2 regions of the Clostridium saccharobutylicum DSM 13864 genome follow, and region 1 is predicted to be linked to the other one. Evidence: predicted binding sites of a transcription regulator. Region 1 holds the regulator's gene; the other holds the start of a gene.

Region 1 (9,497 bases):
TTCAAGAGGCATATCTTATAAAAAGTTAAATTGTATGTTAGAATACATAAAAGAAGCAAGGCTAAATTTTAATAGCAATACAAACTATTCAATGACCATAAGTGTTTTGCTTATGGGATTTGCGGAGGTATAATTATGATAAAAGTTATAGGAGTTAGATTCAAAAAAGCAGGAAAAATCTATTATTTTAGTCCAGCGGAACTACTTGTAAAAAAGGGTGATTATGTAATAGTAGAAACAGCTAGAGGAATAGAGTTTGGTGAATGTGTTATAGGAATTAAAGAAATAAAGGAAGAAGAAATTGTATCACCATTAAAAAATGTTATAAGAATAGCAGATGATAAGGATATTAATAAACATAAAGAAAATAAGGAAAAAGAAAAAGATGCATTAGATATATGCTTAAATAAAATTCAAGAACATAAATTGAATATGAAATTAATAGATGTTGAGTATACATTTGATAATCATAAAGTAATATTTTATTTTACAGCTGATGGAAGAGTTGATTTTAGAGAATTGGTTAAAGATTTAGCTACTATTTTTAAGACTAGAATTGAACTAAGGCAAATAGGTGTAAGAGATGAAGCTAAAATGGTTGGGGGCCTTGGCCCATGTGGCAGATCTATGTGCTGTTCTACATTTTTAGGTGATTTTGCATCTGTGTCTATTAAAATGGCTAAGGAACAAAATCTTTCATTAAATCCAACTAAGATATCAGGCATATGCGGAAGATTAATGTGTTGTTTGAATTATGAGCAATCTACATATGAAGATATAAGAAAAAGATTACCTAAGGTTGGATCTGTTGTTAAAACTATAGATGGAACTGGAGATGTTGTGGGAAATTCAATAGTTAAAGAAACTGTAAAAGTAAAACTTAAACGAGGCGACGAAGAAGTGATCGAAGACTTTAAAATAAATGAAATAGAGCTTATATCCGGAAAATATGAAGATACAATTGATGAAAGCAATATTAAACTTGTTATTGAATCAGAAGAAGACAAGAAATTGATAAAAAATCTTATTAATGAAAAATAGGAGGCGTTTCTATGAAATCCATTATTAAGATTTGCAATATGGAATCTCAGCAAGATGTAAAAATAATTCAGAAATGTGTTGTCAAGAATTCTGGTATTATAGCAATTCAGACATCATTATCCAAAAAAGAAATAACAATAATATATAATAACTTTTTAGATATTAAAAAGATTGTTGAGAACATAGAAGATTTGGGGTATATAGTCATTTAATAGTGATTTATAGAAATTAATATATGAAAATTAATATTTGCATATCACAAAATACTTTAAAAACATTGGAATACATGATAAAATAGAGTTGGTTAATTACCACAATTTATTAGGAGGTGTTCTAGATGGCATTTGTTATTAATGATTCATGTGTTAGTTGTGGAGCATGCGCTTCAGAATGTCCAGTTAGCGCTATAAGTCAAGGAGATACTCAATTTGTTATCGATGCAGATACTTGTATTGATTGCGGAAACTGTGCTAATGTTTGCCCAGTAGGAGCTCCAAACCAAGAATAATAAAAGGGAGATCGTCTGAATAAGACGGTCTTTTTTTTGAGAAAATATAATTAAGTATATGGGGGAGTTAATAGAAGAACTTGACATTTAGTACTATAATGTAAACTATTATAGTCTATTGTGTTTGAGTTTAGTTTTTTTATATTTTTCATAGATATAATAAAACTTTTGGGATCATCTAAATATAAAGTCGTTATATTGTTTTTATAATGCATAGGAATTATATATTTTGGTGATATTAAATTACATGTTGTTGTGGCATCAAATCCATTTAATGTAAAATGACCTCCAATAGGAACAAGTAAAATATCAATATTTTTTAGGTTTTCTAATAGTAATGGAGTTGGAATATGTCCTAAATCACCCAAATGGCATATTGTAACATTATTGATTTTTAGAACATATATAATATTTAGACCTCTCTTAGCACCATTAGATTTATCATGAAATGAGCTAAACCCCTCAATAGTTAAATAATTCATGTCAAAAAAACCTAATTCGTTAATGACTTTAGTTTTTTCATTAGCTTTATTCAAATATGAATGATCGAAATGATTATGACTAATGGTAATTAAATCACACTTTGGAAAGTCATTATTATAACCTATAGAATCTTCAAATGGATCCATTAAGATTCTTTTTCCAGTAGATGTTTTGATTAAAAAACATGAATGTCCATACCAAATTAGTTGCATAATAGTCCTCCATATAAAACTAGATTGTATGAATATATTATTAACATATATAAGAAAAAATAATCATAAATTTTAAGGATTAATATATAGAATTTATATCTTTAAAATTAAAAAAAATAATAGTATAATAGTATAAAGTCAAAGTAAGTCAAAAACAAATATTCAAATTAAGGTTTAAGTAGGTGATGTTATGGCAAGACTTTCAGATATAATTGAAGATTTTATAAAGCAAATGTTCAATGAAGATGATAAAAAGGTTATTTTTATACAAAGAAATGAATTAGCAGATCAATTTAGATGTGCACCATCACAAATTAATTATGTATTGACAACTAGATTTACCTATGAAAAGGGATACTTAATTGAGAGTAAAAGAGGTGGTGGCGGCCATATAGCCATTAAACATTTAGAACATGATGGTTCTAATAGAAGAGAAGAATTAATAAATCAAAGTATAGGAGATATGATAACATATCATAATGCATTAGCATTATTAAATAATTTATTGGAATCTGAAATAATAGAAGAACGAGAATATGAAATAATGAAAATAGCAATAAATGATAGAACTTTAGTTTCAGCAGGAGATAGAAATAAGGTAAGGGCTGATATTTTAAAAGCAATGATTATGATAATTTTATCTTAAAGGTGGGGATATATATGTTATGTGAAAAATGTAAGAAAAATGAAGCTAAAATAAATTTGGTTAAAATAGTTAATGGAGAGAAACATGAAATTTGGCTATGTGAAGATTGTGCGAAGAATATAACAAATATTCCATTTCTAAGTTCATTTGCAGAAGAAGCAAATTTCCCATTTCAAAGCATATTAACAGGAATATTATCGAATGTACCAATTGCTAAAGTAGATGAAAATAATCTTGTTTGTCATAGTTGTGGGTTGACTTATAAAGAATTTAAAAAGACAGGTAAAATGGGATGTGCTAATTGTTATAAGGAATTTGGACAATTGCTGGAATCTCTAATACAAAGTACTCAAGGAAAAATAAAGCATATTGGAAGAATACCTAAGATTAGTGGAAAAGAATTTTCAAGAAGAAGAAAATTAAAGGATTTGAAGCTTGAATTACAAAAATTAATAGTAACTGAAGAATATGAGAAAGCAGCAATTGTAAGAGATCAAATAAAAGAATTAGAAATGTTTATATTAGAAAGCAATACAGAAAAAGATGAAACTAAAACAAAGAAGGAGGAAAAGTGTAATGAACAATTGGATTCATAAAAGTAATAATGAGAATGATAATGATATAGTACTTAGTAGCAAGATAAAATTATCTAGAAATTTCAAGGATTTACCTTTTCCTAATAAGTTGAATTATATAAAAGGTAGAGAGAATGGAAAAAATATATATAATGTACTTGTAAATGAATTGAATGATGAAAAAATTACTTTATATGAGATGTGGAATAGTGATGAAAATATAAATAAGGAATATGAAGAAAAAAATTTAATCAGTAAAGAATTATTTAAAAATGCTGATAAAGCATCTTTTGTAGTAAATGAAGATGAAACGTTAAGTATAATGATAAATGAAGAAGATCATATAAAATTACAATGTATAACAGCGGGGTTAAATTTAGAGGATGCTCTAAAAAATGCGATAATTATTGATGATAAAATAGAAAAAAATTTAAATTATGCATTTGACGAAAAGTTAGGGTACTTAACTACAAAATTAGAGAATTTAGGTACAGGTATGAAAGCATCAGTGGTGATACATTTACCAGCACTTAAAATGAGTGATGAAATTAAAAATATTTCAAAGCACCTTGACCAAGTTGGAATAAATATTAAAGGGGTTTATTCAGAAGGAACAGAGGTTTATGGTAATATATATGAAATATTTAATAAAGTATCTTTAGGAATTACAGAAGAGGATATTACGAGTCAATTAAAAAGTATGGTTTTAAATATAATTTCAGAAGAAAAGAAATTTAGAGAAATATTATTAAGTAAATGTAAATATGAATTAGAAGACAAGGTGTATAGGGCATATGGAATATTAAAATCAGCAGTGCTTTTAGAATTTAAGGAAACTATTAATTTATTGTCTGATGTTAGATTGGGAGCAGAACTTTCACTTATAGACATTGATAAAAATAAGTTAAATGAATTACTTGTAGTGACAAAGAATTTATCACTTCAAAATCATTTGGAAAAATCCTTAGATGCTAAACAAATTAAATTTGAGAGAGCTAAACTTGTAAAAGAAATATTAATATAATTTAGAAGATTGTGAGGGTTGAAAAGATGGAATATAACAAATTAACGGAAAGAGCACAGATGGTAATTTTAGAAGCTGAAAATGAATCAGAAAAATTTAAGCATGGTTATGTGGGGACAGAACATGTTTTACTTGGAATTTTAAAAGAAGAAGGGTATTCAGCTAAATTGTTGAAAAAATATGGAATTGATATTGAAAATATAAGGGATATGGTTCAAAAATATCTTGGATATGGAGATATTATAAAATCAGAAGAAGATATTTTGTTGACACCTAGAACTAAAAGGTTACTTGATGAGAGCTTTGAAGAAGCTAAGAAATTAAATCATAAGTATGTTAGTCCAGAGCATATCTTATTTGCTTTACTTAATCAGGAAGAAGGCATGGCATACACAATTTTAAAAAGTTTAAAATTAAATTTTTTGGGTATAAGTAGAGAATTGAATAAATTTTTATCAGGCAACTATGAGGACAAATCAAGTGATGCAGATGCTCCAAATAATAAAAAGGAAAAAACACCTATGCTAGATAAGTATGGAAGAGACTTAACGCAGTTAGCACGAGAAGAAGTATTAGATCCTGTAGTTGGGAGAGAGATAGAAAATCAAAGAGTATTAGAGATTCTTTGCAGAAGAATTAAAAATAATCCTTGTCTAATTGGAGAACCAGGAGTAGGTAAAACTGCAGTTGTTGAAGGATTAGCACAGAGAATAGTTGAAGGAAATATACCGGAAACACTTAAAAATAAAAGGGTTATTTCTTTAGATTTGACATCTATGATTGCAGGAGCAAAATATAGAGGTGAATTTGAAGAACGATTAAAGAAAACAATGGAAGAAATTCGTAAGGATAAAAACGTTATTGTATTCATAGATGAAATCCATACAATAATTGGAGCAGGTGGAGCAGAAGGTGCTATTGATGCATCTAATATATTAAAACCAGCGTTAGCAAGAGGCGAAATTCAATGTATTGGAGCAACAACCATTGATGAATATAGGAAGTATATTGAGAAAGATTCAGCGCTTGAAAGAAGATTTCAACCAGTAATGGTGGGAGAACCATCAAAAGATGAAACCTTGCAAATTTTAAAGGGCTTGAGAGATAAGTATGAAGCTCACCATAGGGTTAAAATTACAGATGAGGCATTAGAAGCAGCTGTAAATTTATCAGATAGATATATAACAGATAGGTATATGCCAGATAAAGCTATTGATTTAATAGATGAGGGATCTGCCAAAGTAAGGATACAAAACTTAACAACTCCTCCAGACCTAAAGGATTTAGAAGAAAAAATAGATAATATAGATAAGGAAAAAGAAGATGCTATAAGAGTTCAAGCTTTTGAAAGAGCAGCACATTTGAGAGATCAAGAGAGAGCATTGAAAGAACAATTAGACAATATGAAAAAAGATTGGAGAACTCACAACTCAGTTCAAGAATTAGTTGTAGATGCAGAAAAAATAGCAAGTGTAGTATCAACTTGGACTAAAATTCCAATTCAAAAGTTAACTGAATCAGAAAGTGAGAAGTTATTAAATCTAGAAAATATACTTCATAAAAGAGTAGTTGGGCAGCATGAAGCCGTAAAATCGATAGCTAGAGCGGTAAGGAGAGCAAGGGTTGGGATAAAAGATCCTAATAGGCCAATTGGAAGTTTTATATTCCTAGGACCTACAGGAGTTGGAAAGACTGAATTATCTAAGGCACTTGCAGAAGCAATGTTTGGTGATGAAAATAGTATTATAAGAGTTGATATGTCAGAATATATGGAAAGTCATTCAGTTGCTAAATTAATTGGAGCGCCTCCAGGATATGTGGGTCATGAAGATGGTGGTCAGCTTACAGAGGCAGTTAGAAGAAAACCATATTCAATAGTGCTTTTAGATGAGATTGAAAAGGCTCATCCAGATATATTTAATGTCTTACTTCAAATTATGGAAGATGGAAGACTTACAGATGGTAAAGGTAAGGTTGTTAACTTTAAAAATACAATAATAATAATGACTTCAAATGTTGGTGCACATGAAATTAAAAAACAGAAGAGTATAGGATTTAATAATAGTGTTAATACTGAATCTGAATATGAAAAAATGAAAGAAAACATATTGGAAGAATTAAAGAGAACATTTAAGCCAGAATTTTTAAATAGAATTGATGATACAATAGTATTCCATAAATTAAGTGATGAGGATTTAGATAAAATTATGGATTTAATGTTAGCATCAATAAGAACAAGACTTCAAGGTAGAGATATTTATTTAAATTTCGAAGATGATAGCAAAAAGTTCCTATTGAATAAAGGTATTGATCTTGATTATGGTGCAAGACCATTAAGAAGACTTATTATAAAAGAAGTTGAAGATAGATTAAGCGAAGAAATATTGCAAGGAAATATAAAAATTGGAGATAAAATAAAAGTTAATGAATTAGAAAATAAACTTGTTTTCAGTAAATTAGCTTAAAGAGAATTAGGTGAAGATATGAGTAAAAATACAAAGGAATTAGATTTGATTATAATTGGTGGTGGTCCAGCAGGGCTTACAGCAGCCATGTATGCAGGAAGAGCCAAGCTAAATACATTGTTATTAGAAAATAAACTATTAGGTGGTCAGGTTAGAAATAGCTATAGCATAGAAAATTATCCTGGATTTAAAAGCATAAAGGGTGGAGAATTGGCTGATATTTTTCAATCTCAAGCTGAATCACTAGGAGCAACAATAGATGAGTTTGATTTAATTGAAAATATAGATCTTTCAGATGATAAAAAAATAATTGAAACTGAAACTTGTATATATAAACCTAAGGCAGTGATAATTGCTACTGGAGCTACGCCTAAAAAATTACCTATTCCAGAGGAAAAGGAATTTGAAGGTAAGGGTATTCATTACTGTGCTGTTTGTGATGGTGCAATGTATGAAGGAAAGAAGATAGCGGTTGTAGGCGGAGGAAATTCAGCATTGGAAGAAGCTATATTTTTAACAAGATTTGCTGAAAAAATATATATAATAAGAAGATATGATTATTTTAAAGGTGAGCAGTCGTTAATAGACGAAGTGTTTAGACATCCTAAAATAGAAGTGTTATTAAATGAGGATTTAATAGGAGTAAAAGGTACAACATTTTTAGAATCAGTTACAATAAAAAATACAAAGACTGGAAAGACTTGCGATTTAAATGTAGAAGCTGTATTTGGATATATAGGAACAGAACCCAAAACTGATGAAGTAAAAAAATATTTAAATTTAAATGAACAGGGATATATAATTACGGATGAGGATATGCAAACAAATATAAAAGGTGTATATGCAGCAGGTGATGTTAGAGAAAAGAAATACAGACAAATTACTACAGCAGTTGCTGATGGTACAATAGCTTTATTGAATGCAGAAAAATATATATTACAAAAGAATAACTAATTAATATAAAAATAAATAGAAGAGGCATTGTCTGCCTCTTCTATTTATTGCCTAAAGCCTTTAATATAGACGGTTTATCAAAACCTATAATAATATTATCATTGATATCTAAAACAGGAACTCCCATTTGATGAGATTTTTTTATCATTTCTTCTCTAGCTTCCATATCATCTTGAACATTTAATTCTTCAAATTCAAGATTTTCTGATTTAAGATAATTTTTTACCTTAACACACCAAGGGCAAGAATCAGTAGTATATACTTTTATCATAAATCTACCTCCTTAATTAATAATTATTATTTAATAATTAATATTATAATATAGTTTGAATAACCTATCAACACATTAATATATTGTTGTTAAAATGATAGTTGTTATTTTATTTTGAAGCTAGATTAAACTTATCAATAATAGTTTTTGTAAAAATTAATTACTTATACAAAAATAAATCAATATAAGTTTAGGATAAAGTCATGAAGATACTGTATAAAAAATAATACAAATAGTTTAAAATTATTATATGATATAATAAAAATAATGATTTAGTTAGAATGAAAAAGTAGATTATATTAATAATTTAAGCTATTAAGGATAATTAAAATACGATTTATGGTAGACATATCAAATTTAAATATTCAAATTGATATAATTAAATAATACGAATAGTTTTTTTGTTATTTAAATGATTTATATAAAGTAATAAAATGAATTCAATTAAAAATATATAAATAACGAAGAAATATTTACGATATTTAATATAAGGAGAAATTTATGAAACAAAAAACATTATACAGATGTTCAAATTGTGGATTTGAAAGTATAAAATGGTTAGGAAAATGCCCGACATGCAATAGTTGGAATACATTAGATGAGATAATAATTGATATGAAAACCTCAATATCAAAAGTATCTCAATCATCTAAAAAACCGATCAAAAAACTTTTCGAAGTTATTTCAAATAAAAGTGATAGAATTATTACTGGAATAAATGAATTTGATAGAGTAATGGGAGGCGGAATTGTAAAAGATTCAATCTCAATTATAACTGCAAGACCAGGAGCTGGAAAATCAACACTTCTTCTTCAAATTTCAGATGCTGTAGCTAAAAAAGGCTGTAAGGTTATTTACGCTTCAGGAGAAGAGAGCGACAGTCAAATAAAGAACAGAGCAGATAGAATTCTTGAAACAATTAATAAGGATATATGGGTACTTCAAGAAACAAGTTTAGATAATGTATTATATTCAGTCGAAGAGGTAGATCCAGATTTATTAATTATAGATAGTATTCAAACATTCACTATTGAAAAAGCATTACCAGCGAGAGCGGGATCACCAACTCAAACTATGGAGTGTGCGAATGCATTACTTAAGATAGCTAAAAATGAGAATAAGCCAAGAGCTGTTATTATAGTAGGACAAATGACAAAGAATGATGAGCTTGCGGGATTAAGAGCATTGGAGCATTTAGTTGACACAGTTCTTATTATAGAAGATGATAATGATGAAGAATTACGTGTACTTGTTAGTTCAAAAAATAGGTTCGGTGGTATTGAAAACGGATTTTTTCAAATGTGTGAGAATGGTATGA
Region 2 (9,497 bases), 850 kb from region 1:
CTTTGATATCTAATGCTATTATACTTTTAGCAACTTCATTCAAAAGTAAATCTCCAAAATCATGATTATATGAATCATTTACAAATTTAAAATTATCTAAATCAACTACAAACATCGTAGTTCTTATATTTTTATAAAATGCATCCTTTAAAAATTTAGAAACGCTATTTTTAAATGAATATGAACTAGGTAAACCTGTAATTTTATCAAGGTCAGTATTTAAATCTAATCTATGGTCAAGTGATTTTATTGTATTGCAATTATTATCTATATCCTTTAATAAATAATTTGTTCCAATTAAATAATATTTAAAGTCATTTTTAATAACTTTTCCTATAAATATCAGCTCAACTAAGTCTTTATTAATTTTTAACCTATATCTTTGATGTAATTCTTCTTTTTTTTTATAAATACTTTCTAAATTCATACTAAAAAAGTTCATCATATTCCTTTTATCATCACTATGAACAAATTTAATAAATTTATTTACGCTTTGATTTTTCACATCATAGTCTTTTAAAACATCGAGTATTTTATCTTCTATCATTAATTGTGATTCCAATGGATTCCACATCATTGTAATTCCATTAATATATGAAGAATGTATTACTTCCTCATGATTCAATTTAAATTCTGCCCTATTCATAATATTACAATCCTTCACAAATTACTTTAATTTTGATTACTTATCTTCATTAACCTCTTTAATTTTCTTATCTTTTACTAATGATGCTATTAACGCAGTTGTTGCTACTAAAATTGTAACTATTTTTCCTGTCTTTTTTAGCTTCATATTTAACCCCTCCTAAGAAATTTTATCAAAATTGAAGATTATTTAAATTGATTTTCGCTTTGATTATAATTATATCCAATATCATTAAGTTTTTTTATAACTTCATCTTTTGTTATCATTAGTTCTTCACATAAAATATCCAATGAGGAATATTGATCCCTTAATTTAGTATTTATTATACTTAATAATATATTAGGATCCATAGTTTTTATCGAATTATCTGTCATTCTTAATCTTCCTTTTATCTACACTTGATATAATATTTATACTTATTACTATATATTATAATCTTACAATTCAAAAGTATTTTCCATTTAATATTTTACCAAATTATGTATTATTTTTTGCTTATATTATATTACATCTAAACATAATATAACATACATTCCCAAATTAATAAATAGTTTTCATTATTTTTGTAATATTACCTTTTTCTTCTAAATTCATTCGAATTATTCTTCATCATAAGAATCTAAAAATGAATATTTTTCTTTTCCCTTTTGCCAACCTAAAATACCATCCATACTAACATTTTCTGCTGCTCTAAATATAGATTTGTCTACTCCATCAAAATTTTCTTTTAATTGCTTAATTAAATCCTTTATTTCATATCTCTTATTGCCTATTTTTTCAGCTGCAACCATGCATGCACAGTTTAATGGCCATATTCCACTATTTTTTATAAATCTCTTTATATAATCTTCTTCTATGTAATACATAGGTCTTATTAATTCTAAATTTTCAAAGTTCTTCGACTTTAACTTTGGCAGCATTGTTTTGAAATTACCTGAATATAGTAAATTAAGCATTGTAGTTTCAATAACATCATTATAGTGATGCCCTATAGCTAATTTATTACATCCAAATTCTTGTGCTTTTGCATAAAGAGAACCTCTTCTCATTCTTGCACATAAGTAACATGGATAATCCTTAGCCATTCTATCTACAACTTCAAAAATTCCTGATTCATACATATGGATTGGAATATTTAGATATTCACAGTTTTCTAGTAAAAGCTTCTTGATATCTGGATGATATCCTGGATCCATTGCTAAAAATACTACTTCAAATTTAACTTGACCATGCCTTTGCAATTCTTGAAATAATTTTGCCATAAGGATACTATCCTTACCCCCTGATATTCCTACTGCTATTTTGTCTCCTTCTTCAATTAACTTATAATCCTTAACAGCTTTAACAAACTTTGACCAAATGTGTTTTCTATAAGTTTTAACAATACTTCTTTCAATATCTTTTAGTGGCTTTTTTTCTTCATCCGGTATAATTCTCGGACAGCCTTTTCCTGCAATTGTACTCATTATTACACTTCACCTCATTATTTATTTGAATACGCCTTACTGACAATCATGTTATAAATATATACTATTATTACTTACAATATCCTTTACTTAAAAAGTTTATAATGAACTATCAACATTTACAAGACCTTTATCATTAATATTAGTTTATTTAAAACGCTTGAAAGGATATAACAAATTCAAATATATTTTTAAATTTATGAATTTTATATAACTTTATTGAATATTTTTGATAAAGTGATAAAATACTATTGTCGGTATTCTTCTTTAGAAACTGAACGGAAATTCATATATTATATATCGGTTTTTCCGAATTATATCCATAATTAAGGAATAAGAACGGAGGTACTTAATGGAAAGAACTAATACAAAGCAAAGATTATCTGTTAGACAAATCACGATGATTGGCATGTTATCTGCTATTTCAATTTTCTTAGGCTTAACAGGTCTCGGATTTATTCCTATTCCACCTGTAAAAGCTACTATTATGCATATTCCAGTTATTATAGGGGCTATTGTTGAAGGTCCTATTGTAGGAGCTTTAGTTGGACTAGTTTTTGGTTTATTTTCAATGTATCAAGCTTTTACAACACCACTTCCAACTTCATTTATCTTTTGGAATCCTATAATAGCCTTAGTTCCTAGAATTCTAATCGCTATTATAGCATACTATGTTTATGTTTTTTTTAGAAATAAAATACATAAGCAAAGTATAAGTATTGGTATAGCAGCAATATGTGCTACTTTAACAAATACAATAGGAGTTTTAGGCTTAACTTATTTAATTTATGTAGATAAATATTCTGCTGCTATTGGAATAAATAGAGCTGTTGCTGGAGCTACTATTGGCATGATTGGTGCTACTAATGGAATACCAGAAGCAATAGTAAGTGCTGTTATTTCAATTCCTGTTATAATTACTGTATTAAAGATTAAAAAATAGAAATTTTAATTAGACTTTTAATATATTTGTATTAGGCACATGAAAGAAAATAACAAGTCCAAAATGTCATGATTATTTTTTATCAGGCAATGAAGGGGATTTGTCTCATATCTGGCTATTAAAGTAATCTGCTAACGTAGCATGATGAAAAATAGGCTTGGCAGATGGGCTTGTTATTTTTTTGAATGTGCCTTATTCAAATGACCAATGATTTTAAAATATAGTTTATTATCATTGGTCATTTGCGTATTATATTAGGCACAATTAAATAAACAATAAATTCATTGTAAGATTATTTTCCATCATCCTAAACCGCTAAATTGACATAATAAACACGCTATGATGACAATTTGCATCCTTACATGATGAAAAATAGACATAATAAAACTTGTACCCATTATTTATTTTCATGTGCCTTATAAAAAATAGAAGGAGTGTTTTTTTTGAAAGAAATCAAATTTTGTGATATAGATGGTATAAAACTTGGGCATTCCCAAAATATTAATGGTGGAACTGGTTGTTCTGTTGTTATATGTGAACAAGGTGCAACTGGCGGAGTAGATGTACGTGGTGGTTCACCTGGAACTCGAGAAACTGATTTACTTAATCCAATGGAAATGGTTAATAAGATTAATGCAGTAGTATTATCTGGTGGTAGTGCATTTGGTTTAGATGCTTCTGGTGGAGTTATGGAATACTTAGAAAACAAAAATATCGGTTTCGATGTAACAGTTACTAAAGTTCCTATCGTATGTCAAGCTGTTCTATTTGATTTAGCTTTTGGTGATCCTAGAATACGACCAGATAAATCAATGGGCATTGAAGCATGTAAAAATTCAGAAGTTTATAAAGATGATATCAATGGAAACATAGGTGCTGGTTATGGTGCAACTGTTGGTAAATTCTTAGGTACTAATTATGCTATGAAAGGTGGACTTGGAACATATGCTGTTAAAGTTGGTGACCTAGAAGTTGGTGCAATTGTAGCTGTTAATTGTTTAGGTGACGTTATTGATCCATCTAATCTTGATATAATAGCAGGTGCTTATGATCGTAAGAACAATAAATTTCTTAATACAGAAAAAATTATATTAGATAACTTAGAAAATCCTAAAAATCCGTTTAAAGGAAATACAACAATAGGAATTATAGTAACAAATGCAGATTTCACAAAAGCAGAAACTAACAAAGTAGCTTCAATGGCTCATAACGGTTATGGTAGAACTATGAGACCAGCACATACAATGTTTGATGGTGATACAATATTTACCATGGCTACAAATAAGATTAAAGCGGATGTTACAACAGTTGGAATGCTCGCAGCTAATGTTATGGAAAAAGCTATCTTAAGAGGAATAAGATCTGCACAAGGATTATTTAGTATTCCTTCTTATTCAGATATTAGAGAAAACTTATACTAATTATTTATTATTATGTTGTATTTTTTGCCTAATATAATTATTTATTACTCATATCCCTCCCATTACATAGATTATAAATTTTTCTTTTCCATATAATATTACTGCAAAGCAAAAAGAAATGCTTAGCAAGGAAAAATTTATATTTCAAAGGAGGATTATGTTATGGCAAATTCACAATTATTAGTACCTGAAGCAAAGAACGGTTTATCAAAATTCAAGAACGAAGTAGCAAGTGAAATGGGAGTTCAATTTTCTGATTATAACGGAAATCTTTCTTCAAGACAATGCGGTAGCGTTGGTGGAGAAATGGTTAAACGAATGGTACAACAATACGAATCTGGCATAAAATAATATTTCTCTAGAGATGTACCTAAAAAGGGAGATAACTTTCTTCGAAGCTATCTCCTTTTATTTTATAATAATTCAAAAATATTTACTATTTAATAATTAAAGAAGTCTGCTATTTTAAACAGACTTCTTTAGGAACATTCAAAAAAATATCTTTTTCAAATATTTATCCTACTAAATTGCATTTATTAATATTTCTTCATTGTTACCATCAATTCTAACCTTTGATCCATAATTCAATTCACCTTTTATTATCATTCTTGCAAGTCTATTCTCTAAGGTATTTTGAATATATCTCTTTAATGGTCTTGCTCCATAAACTACATCATAACCTTCTCTTGCCATTATTGTTTTAGCTTTATCAGTAATCTCTATTTCAATATTCTTATCACTCAATCTTCTTGATACTTCTCCTAAGAATATATCTATAATCTTCTTGATGCCTTCTTCTGATAATGGTTTAAACATTATTATATCATCAACCCTATTTAAGAACTCAGGTTTAAATCTTGATTTCAAAACACTCATTACTTTTGATTTTATATCTTCTTCAACATGATCTTCATTTTTATTTTCTAATAAATATTCACTACCAATGTTTGAAGTCATTATTATAATTGTGTTTTTAAAATCTACTGTCTTTCCTTTATTATCAGTTAATCTACCATCATCTAAAATTTGAAGGAATATATTAAATACATCTTCATGTGCCTTTTCAATCTCATCAAAAAGAATAACACTATATGGATTTCTTCTAACAGCTTCTGTTAACTGACCACCTTCATCATATCCTACATATCCTGGAGGTGCTCCAACTAATCTAGATACTGAATGTTTCTCCATATATTCTGACATATCTATACGAATGATGTTATCTTCAGAATCAAATAGATTTCTAGCTAAAGTCTTAGCTAATTCTGTTTTACCAACTCCTGTAGGTCCTAAGAATATAAATGAACCTATTGGTCTATTTATATCTTTAAGTCCTGCTCTTGCTCTTAAAATAGCATTAGTTACAGATTCAATAGCTTCACCTTGACCTATTACTCTCTTACTCATTTCATTTTCTAATCTTAAAAGTTTTTCTCTTTCTCCCTCAAGTAAATTGTTCACTGGAATTCCAGTCCATTTTGAAAGAACTTGCGATACCTCTTCTTCAGTAACCTCTTCCTTTAATAAGGCTCCCTCATAATTTTCTTTTGCTTCAAGTTCCTTTTGTTTAATTTCTTCCTCTAAAGCTGGAATTTTACTATATTGAATCTCTGCTACCTTATTGTAATCAAAGTTTCTTTGAGCTAATTCTATTTCTCCTCTTGCCTCATCTAACTGGCTCTTTAAAGTTTTTATAGCTGTTATATGTTCTTTTTCCTTAGTATATTTTGCAGTCATTTCATCATTTTTTTCTTTTAATTCAGCAAGTTCTTTTTCTAAATCCTGCAATCTTTTTATTGATCCTTCATCTTTTTCCTTTGATAAAGCTTCTTTTTCAATTTCCAATTTAAATATATTTCTTCTTATAACATCTAATTCGGTTGGAAGAGAATCAATTTCTGTTCTTATCATAGCACCAGCTTCATCAATTAAATCAATTGCTTTATCTGGCATATATCTATCTTGAATATATCTATCAGAAAGTTTTGCAGCAGCTACTATTGCTGAATCATGAATTCTAATTCCATGATGAATTTCAAACCTTTCCTTTAATCCTCTTAAAATTGCTATTGTGTCTTCAACACTTGGTTCATCAATAATTACTGGTTGGAACCTTCTTTCTAATGCTTTGTCTTTTTCAATATATTGTCTATATTCATCGAAAGTTGTAGCACCTATACAATGAAGTTCGCCCCTTGCAAGAAGTGGTTTAATTAAGTTTCCTGCATCCATAGCTCCATCAGTTTTACCTGCTCCAACTATAGTATGAATTTCATCAATGAATAATAAAATTCTTCCTTCACTGCTTTGAACTTCTTTTAATACAGCTTTTAGTCTTTCTTCAAATTCACCTCTATATTTAGCACCGGCAATTAATGATCCCATGTCTAATGAAAATATGATTTTATCTTTTAAACCTTCTGGAACATCTCCTCTAACAATTCTTTCTGCCAAACCTTCAATAATAGCTGTTTTACCAACACCAGGTTCTCCAATAAGAACTGGATTATTTTTTGTTCTTCTTGAAAGAATTCTTATTGTTCTTCGTATTTCCTCATCCCTGCCAATAACAGGGTCAAGTTTATGCTTTTTAGCAAGATCAACTAAATTAGTACCATATTTAGCAAGAGCATCATATGTTCCCTCAGGATCTTGACTATCAACTTTTTGGCTTCCCCTTACTTCAGAAAGGACTTTTAAGAACCCGTCTTTAGTAATATTGTATTGTTTTAATATCTTAGAGACTTCTCCATTATTATCAACTTCAATAATAGCCAACATCAAATGCTCAACACTTATATATGAATCTTCAAATTTTTTTGAAATCTCTTCAGCTTTAATTAAAACTTCTTCAATTCTCCTTGTTATATATACATTTTGAGCTCCTTCACCCAAAACTTTTGGCATTGAATCAAGTATTTTATTTACTGAACCCTTTAAACTCTTTATTGGTATTCCCATTTTAGTGAAAATATTAGGCACTAATCCATCATCTTGTTCTACAAGAGCAGAAAAAAGATGGATTAAATCGATTTGTTGATGATTAAATTTAACAGCTGTAACATTTGCATCATTTAGTGCTTGTTGTACCCTTAATGTCATTTTATCAACGTTCATATTTCTTCCTCCTTGTATTCTTAATATAATTAATCGCTCTAGAATAAATTAACCATATTAATTTTTCTTACTACTAAATTTCTTAATCGTTATTTTTATTATTATATTTTTCTCTCTAAATATATAATAATACCAAGGTCAAGGAAAGTCAAAGTTTATTTTAAAAAAATTTATCTTTTTTATTATAATCTTTTTTGATAATAAATAAATATTAATAATCTAATGAATTAATCTTTAAAGTTATAACTTAAAATATGTTGTAATAATATTAATAACAGCCTAAACTAAATATAGTTTAGGCTGCTATCTTTTTTACTAATTTTTAGTAATTGTATAAATTAAATATAAATCTAACTCTCATTGTTATTATAAACCTTTAAGATTTTTCAATACTAAGATTGTAGTGTTAAATCCTCTTATCTACTGTTAATGCTAAATTAAAATATTTCAGTGAATCTGTAACAGCACCTAACTCATGATATAGCTTTGCCATATCTATGTATCTAATTTTTCTTTCTTCTCTTGATCCAAACTTAAGCAATGAATCTAAAGATAGGTTCATGTACTTTTCTGCTTCTATATGTTTGTCCATTTTTTGAAGAATAATACCTTTTAAATAGTAAGATTTTTCAATAAGCTTTATATTATCTGTTGTAATTGCCATATTCAATGCTTGTTCTGTGATTCTATATGCAATTTCATATTGAAAATTATCAACTAATATTTTAGTACAATCATTTAAAAATTCAACATTCTTTTCTTTATTATCATCTGGAAATATTTCTATACCTTTTTCTATTTCTTCTATGGCTTTTTCCTTTTCTCCCACTTCAAAATAGTACTTTCCATAATCCCCTCTAGATAATGCTAATGAAATTGGATTATACTTTTGATATTCAAATGCCTTTTTCTTATACTCATCTATACATCTTTTCTGTAATTTAATACATGCTGTAGCATAAATATGATATATCTTACCTTTGCTCTCATCTGTTCTTAAATTATCTACATATTCTATAACTTCTGTTAATATATCATATGCGTCTTGAAATTTATTTAAATTCTGATAACAAATAGCTTCATTATAACCTATTAAACAATATTCGCCTTTATCAAATCCTTCTTTTCGTTGAAGAAGCATTTCACGCAACTTACCATAATAAGATATTGCCTCAATGTATTCTTCATTTTGCGAAAGATATCTGGCCATATCTTTAAAATATATAGCTGTATTTTCTTCTGTATTATTTCTTTGATATAAATCATAATATTGTGATACTATTAACTGAATATTTTCCACTTTATTTTCTTCTACATAATAAGAAAATAATATATGTATTAATTCAAATGCTAAATCATAGTACTTATACTTAAGTGCATATCCCAAATTATCTTTTAATTTATCTTCCGAATCTGCATCACTTGAAATATTCTTTTTTATCGTTTTTAAATTATTCAATATCTGTTCATAAACATCTTCAATTAAATAATCTAAATCCATTTCTATTTTTTCTGCTATATATTGAAGTAACTCCTTGTCCGCTTTAGCTTTTCCATTTTCTATACAACTCATTTTAGCGATTGATATTTTATCTTCACATAATTCTTTTAATGTGATTCCTTTAAATATTCTAGCCCTTTTTATTTTTTCTCCAGTAGATAGTATTTCCACATATATCACCCATTTACTTTTAGTTTTGATTCTGCTTCATTAAATAACTTTATGCCCTCATTTAAATAATATGAGGCCTCTTTTTCATCTTTTTTATCCATGAAACTTTTACCTACTTTCATGGCTAATTCCCCTGCCTTAGCTAATTTCCCATTATCTTTTGCAAATATATATGTATCTATTAATACATTTTCTGCTTCATCTTTTTTATCATTAATATTAAACATTGTAT

Evidence for each region. Region 1 encodes CtsR, which represses protease genes until heat stress. Its sites were predicted from a motif close to AAGGTCAANNAAGGTCAAAT; they were not measured.
Region 2: a site for CtsR is predicted at 7,728-7,747, ahead of clpB (ATP-dependent chaperone ClpB). Genes of this name have one in related genera too.

What each region holds. Positions count from the first base shown of each region.
Region 1 is NC_022571.1:180,904-190,400, forward strand. Features, by position in the region: gene CLSA_RS00815 (DNA polymerase III subunit delta') at 1-133, shown strand, start outside; gene CLSA_RS00820 (PSP1 domain-containing protein) at 136-1,041, shown strand; gene CLSA_RS00825 (heavy-metal-associated domain-containing protein) at 1,053-1,253, shown strand; gene CLSA_RS00830 (DUF362 domain-containing protein) at 1,379-1,549, shown strand; gene CLSA_RS00835 (MBL fold metallo-hydrolase) at 1,600-2,244, opposite strand; gene CLSA_RS00840 (CtsR family transcriptional regulator) at 2,435-2,890, shown strand; gene CLSA_RS00845 (UvrB/UvrC motif-containing protein) at 2,905-3,486, shown strand; gene CLSA_RS00850 (protein arginine kinase) at 3,467-4,489, shown strand; gene CLSA_RS00855 (ATP-dependent Clp protease ATP-binding subunit) at 4,516-6,954, shown strand; gene trxB (thioredoxin-disulfide reductase) at 6,973-7,908, shown strand; gene CLSA_RS00865 (glutaredoxin family protein) at 7,949-8,179, opposite strand; gene radA (DNA repair protein RadA) at 8,681-9,497, shown strand, end outside.
Region 2 is NC_022571.1:4,441,605-4,451,101, forward strand. Features, by position in the region: gene CLSA_RS19315 (putative bifunctional diguanylate cyclase/phosphodiesterase) at 1-646, opposite strand, end outside; gene CLSA_RS19320 (DUF4250 domain-containing protein) at 832-1,020, opposite strand; gene CLSA_RS19325 (tRNA 2-thiocytidine biosynthesis TtcA family protein) at 1,246-2,112, opposite strand; gene CLSA_RS19330 (ECF transporter S component) at 2,465-3,055, shown strand; gene CLSA_RS19335 (P1 family peptidase) at 3,499-4,476, shown strand; gene CLSA_RS19340 (alpha/beta-type small acid-soluble spore protein) at 4,639-4,827, shown strand; gene clpB (ATP-dependent chaperone ClpB) at 4,999-7,593, opposite strand; gene CLSA_RS19350 (helix-turn-helix domain-containing protein) at 8,000-9,265, opposite strand; gene CLSA_RS19355 (helix-turn-helix transcriptional regulator) at 9,271-9,497, opposite strand, start outside.